DNA from 2 places in the Brevibacillus ruminantium genome. Region 1 is predicted to be linked to the other one. Evidence: riboswitches for the same ligand, from Rfam matches in the RefSeq annotation. Region 1 holds a riboswitch; the other holds the start of a gene.
What was found. A riboswitch is a leader RNA that binds a small molecule or an ion and turns the genes downstream of it on or off. The one in region 1 is predicted to bind cyclic di-AMP.
Positions count from the first base shown of each region.

Region 2: another riboswitch for cyclic di-AMP. It lies ahead of NDK47_RS04170 (hypothetical protein); the one in region 1 lies ahead of NDK47_RS06430 (betaine/proline/choline family ABC transporter ATP-binding protein).

Region 1 is NZ_CP098755.1:1,314,871-1,317,071, reverse strand. Features, by position in the region: gene NDK47_RS06435 (ABC transporter permease) at 1-269, opposite strand, end outside; gene NDK47_RS06430 (betaine/proline/choline family ABC transporter ATP-binding protein) at 266-1,408, opposite strand; cyclic di-AMP (ydaO/yuaA leader) riboswitch at 1,567-1,711, opposite strand; gene NDK47_RS06425 (hypothetical protein) at 1,874-2,201, shown strand, end outside.
Region 2 is NZ_CP098755.1:815,240-817,440, forward strand. Features, by position in the region: gene NDK47_RS04160 (aspartate kinase) at 1-149, opposite strand, end outside; gene NDK47_RS04165 (Na-translocating system protein MpsC family protein) at 231-536, opposite strand; gene NDK47_RS04170 (hypothetical protein) at 605-1,060, opposite strand; cyclic di-AMP (ydaO/yuaA leader) riboswitch at 1,183-1,341, opposite strand; gene NDK47_RS04175 (response regulator) at 1,549-2,201, opposite strand, start outside.

The sequences.
Region 1 (2,201 bases):
ATCACCATCGCCACCACTGCCGGAATCGGCCCGATGCCAAACAGCGGGATCATGAATCCCAGAAGCGCCAGGCTGGGGATCGTCTGAAAGACAGAGATAAGGGCCAGCACCGGGCCAGCCAGCCGCCGATAGCGAGTCAGCAGGATGCCCGTTGGCACAGCTATCACAATCGCCCAAAACAAGGCGACAATCGACAGTACGATATGCTGCCAGGTCGCTTGCAAGATGTCTGGCCAGCGGTCTGCCATGACCGAAATCACTTCACTCATTGCACCTCACTCCTCTCCCCTTCCAGATAAGGACGGGCCAGCACATCGACGAGACTTGCCCTTGTCAACAAACCTGCCAGTGTTCCGTCATCCCGGACTACCGGTACATACCCGTAAGGCGCTTCCTGCACGTAACCGATCGCGTCTGTCAGTGACGTTGTGGGATGCAGGGTGATGGTTTCGGTCCGCATCACATCGCGAACGGTCAGCGATTCATCGGGATACCGCTTGTGGATATCCGCTGTATCGGCCAAACCCAGGTATTTTCCATTTTTGTCGACAACGATCAGTCCGGTCACCCGCTTGCGGTACATGATCTGCACTGCTTCCGCCAACCCGCGCCCCGGCGAGACCGTAACCGGCTCCGCGACCATCACATCCTGTACAAGCTGCGACAGATGGGCATGCAGCCGCTTTTCTCCGATAAAGCCGCGGACAAAATCGTTGACGGGGTGCCGCAGGATCTGGTCGGGAGTCCCCTGCTGAATGACGCATCCTTTTTGCATGACGACGATCTGATCCGCGATCTTCAAGGCTTCATCCATGTCGTGAGTGACAAACACAATCGTTTTGTTCAACTCCTGGTTGAGCCGGATCAGCTCATCCTGAAGCTGCTCGCGGGTAATCGGATCAAGCGCGGAAAAAGGCTCATCCATCAAGATAATCGGCGGATCGCTCATCAGCGCACGGGCTACGCCCACCCGCTGCTGCTGTCCTCCCGAGAGTTCTGCCGGATATCGCTCCCGGTACTGCTCGGGGTCCAAGCCGACGAGGTCCAGCATGTGATCAATCTTTTTGGAGTCGATCGCCGCCTTTCCCCCCTGGAGTCTCGGCACGAGCGAAATATTCTCGGCAATCGTCAGGTGGGGGAACAGCCCTACCTGCTGAATGACATAGCCGATGCTGCGCCGCAACTGAACAGGATCAACCTGTCCCGAATCCCTCCCTTCGACCGTAATTCGCCCCGACGTAGGCGTGATCAAACGATTGATCATTTTCATCGTCGTCGTCTTGCCGCAGCCGGATGGCCCTACCAGAACGGTAATACTGCCCTGAGGAATCTCCAGATTGAGCTCACTGATCACCGTGGTCGACCCGTACGACTTGCGCACGCGTTCAAAGACAACCGCATTCGCCATTTCACATCTCCCTCCTTTTACAAAAAAGTAGATTTTTTGAAAAAAAAAGACCCTGCAGAAGCAGGGTCGAAAATAACACAAAAAAGACCCTGCCAAAGCAAAGGGTCAAAAAACCGAATGATTCTCCACATCGAAAAATTTCGACATAGACAGCTTGTTTTGACCCATCTTGAGGCTGACGAGGTTAGCTGTCGGACTCGGGAAAGATGGTTCCCTACGGCTGTGATGCGGCCGATTCGCCCCAAAAAAAGTGGTTCCCCCGCTTTCCGATTATGCAAATCGGAAATTAAGCTTATGGCTATTATGCATGAATTCGATCATTTCGTCAAATGAGCAGCGTTTAAAAAGGACAAAGGTCTTAGTCCTTTGGTAATAAAAGTAAATTTTTATGGAATTTTTCAGGAGAAAGAGTCAGAATACTCCTTAGGTTTTATTTTATTTCTGGAATTGAAGGAGGATCATTTCATGCTGACTCACCTGTGGAAACGTTTCTGGTTTCCTGCTCTCTTGATTGTTGGACTCTTGTTGATGCCGTTCCAAAATAACGCGGACGCCGCTTCAAATCTGAGCTTCCAAACCTCGCTGCAAAATGGACAGATGGTCGTCACGGCATCTTTCACCAATACAAATGACGGGGGCAATATAGGGTTGATTGCCACTGGTTACACTGCCGAAGGAGAAGCGATCTCCACCAAAGGGGGAACTGCCTACATCGCTCGCGGCAAGACCGGGAATTATCAGATCACGCTGGATCATGGAGACAAGATCGCCAAGGTGATTGTGGTTCCTGCCG
Region 2 (2,201 bases), 500 kb from region 1:
AAATCGTCCGTCGTATCTCCCATTGCGGAGACCACCACGACGCACTGATGGCCTTCCTGCCTTCGGTCCGCTATCCGACGCGCAACGCGCTTTATCCGTTTGGCGTCGCCTACGGAACTGCCGCCATATTTCATCACCAATAATGACAACATTATCACTCCCGATTATGAATTCGAATACTGTTCCACTTAACTGACGGACAGGCCTTGGAATAAAACGTCTCTTCAAACCTAATCATGCATATACTTGTGCTCGATATCGCAATCCAGATGAATCAGCTCCATTTTTTCCCCGGTGCCGATGCAAATGTCGGATTGAATGGAAGTGACGCGGCAACCGACAATTGCAGCCACTTTAGGTTTCAACAGCGCTTGCAATCGGTCGCGATCCATTTCGACTATCGTCTGATGAATGCTTCTGCCGCGTATGGTATGGACAGAGATGGAATGCTCAATTGTTGGAGTTCCTTTGGCAATGATCACGATATGGTTTTTAATGACTCTTACTTCCACCTCCTGCGGATGTTCACCGATCATTGCAAGTAGGCCTCTTTCAGTTGATTTACAAGCTCCTGCACCATGCATTTCTCCTTTCCGTTACGAGATCAGAATGAGACGTAAGATTCGGCATGTTCCATGATATATTGTTGTTTTATCGGAAAATCACCGTGATGTGGCAAAAGAAAAGGGGTCTCGAGAGTGGATGACAAGTCCATCAACGCCGATTCGGCCAACTCTTTTCGAATCCTTCCCCAATTCTCTTCTTTACCCTGTAGCAATTGAAAGGCTTGGGCAATGTTAAGACCTTTCAGATTCATATATACGGATGCCCATCCGACGAGGTCGAACGGTTTTTTCGTATTAGGCAATCGGTATTCTCCCCAACCGCTAAACCCGTTGCCGGATAGTTTCAGATATCCGCACACGCTACCTTTTTCGTTTTCGAAAAATAAACGCCGGGTCAACTCTTGATCGAAGCGAAATACTTCGATGGAACGGATTCTCTCCTCATACCGAAAACCGGGCGATTCAAGACCCGGCAGTGGATCCGCTTCTTGCACGTGTAACATGCTTGCCACTCTCCCTAAATGTTTTTTTGGGTACGACAAAAAGCCCGAAGAGCAGAGAAACGAAGCTCTCGGGCAGTCTGTTGTCAGTCCATCAGACAAACGCAGCTCGGATACGGTTCTCTCTCAATGCGCTTACGAGGTTAGCTGTCGGGTTAGGGCTTGAGAGTACCCTTTCCAAGTGCCAAGCAGACAAGGAATTCACCCCGTGAAACCATTTAATGGCTTCTGTTGGTTCCCCCGTTTCCCCTTAGGGAATTCAGCGATTCAAATGAATTTGAAGTTGTTGATAGAGATCATACGCTTTTTGCAAGACAATGTAAAAGCCGAATCCAACGCCTATTTTTGATTTTTAGCCTTTTCTCGTGCGCGAAAACGGATGCATCGGACAAAAACTTACGGAGACGGCAATATTTCTACACGAAGGTCCCGTTCTTACGTTTTTGAACGGAGGATGGACGTAGCCGAGGTAAGCGACTCTGTTACTCCCTGGACAGGAAGCGATAGCCGATCCCCGGCTCCGTCAGAATGAACTTGGGCCGAGTCGAGTCTTCCTCGAGTTTTTTGCGTAGATGTCCGATGTACACCCGCAAATAATGGCTGTCGGTCTCATTGTGGTGGCTGCCCCATACTTGTTGGAGCAGCTGACGCTGCGTGACTACTTTCCCGGCGTTGGAGGCGAGAATTTTCAACAGATCGTATTCTGTTGGGGTCAACTTGATCCGTTCTCCCTTCAACTCCACGCTTCGCTGTGCCAGGTCGATGGTCAGCTCGCCGATCTGGAGGATGGGCTCATTCGACGATTTGGCTACGTGCCGCAGCGCAACACGCATTCGAGCGACGAGCTCTCCCATCCCGAACGGCTTGGTTACATAATCATCGGCGCCGCTGTCGAGCGCGACGATTTTATCTTCCTCCCTGTCTTTTGCCGTCAGCACAATGATCGGCGAATTTGACCATTCCCGGATGCGGCCGAGCACTTCCATGCCGGATATGCCCGGCAACCCGAGATCAAGTATGATCAAGTCCGGCAACATCAAGGATGCCTGTTGGAGGCCCTCCTCTCCTGTCGAGGCTTCGTAGATGGCATATTGATGGGCTTGCAGGGTTACCTTCAGAAGCTTTCGAATTTGGG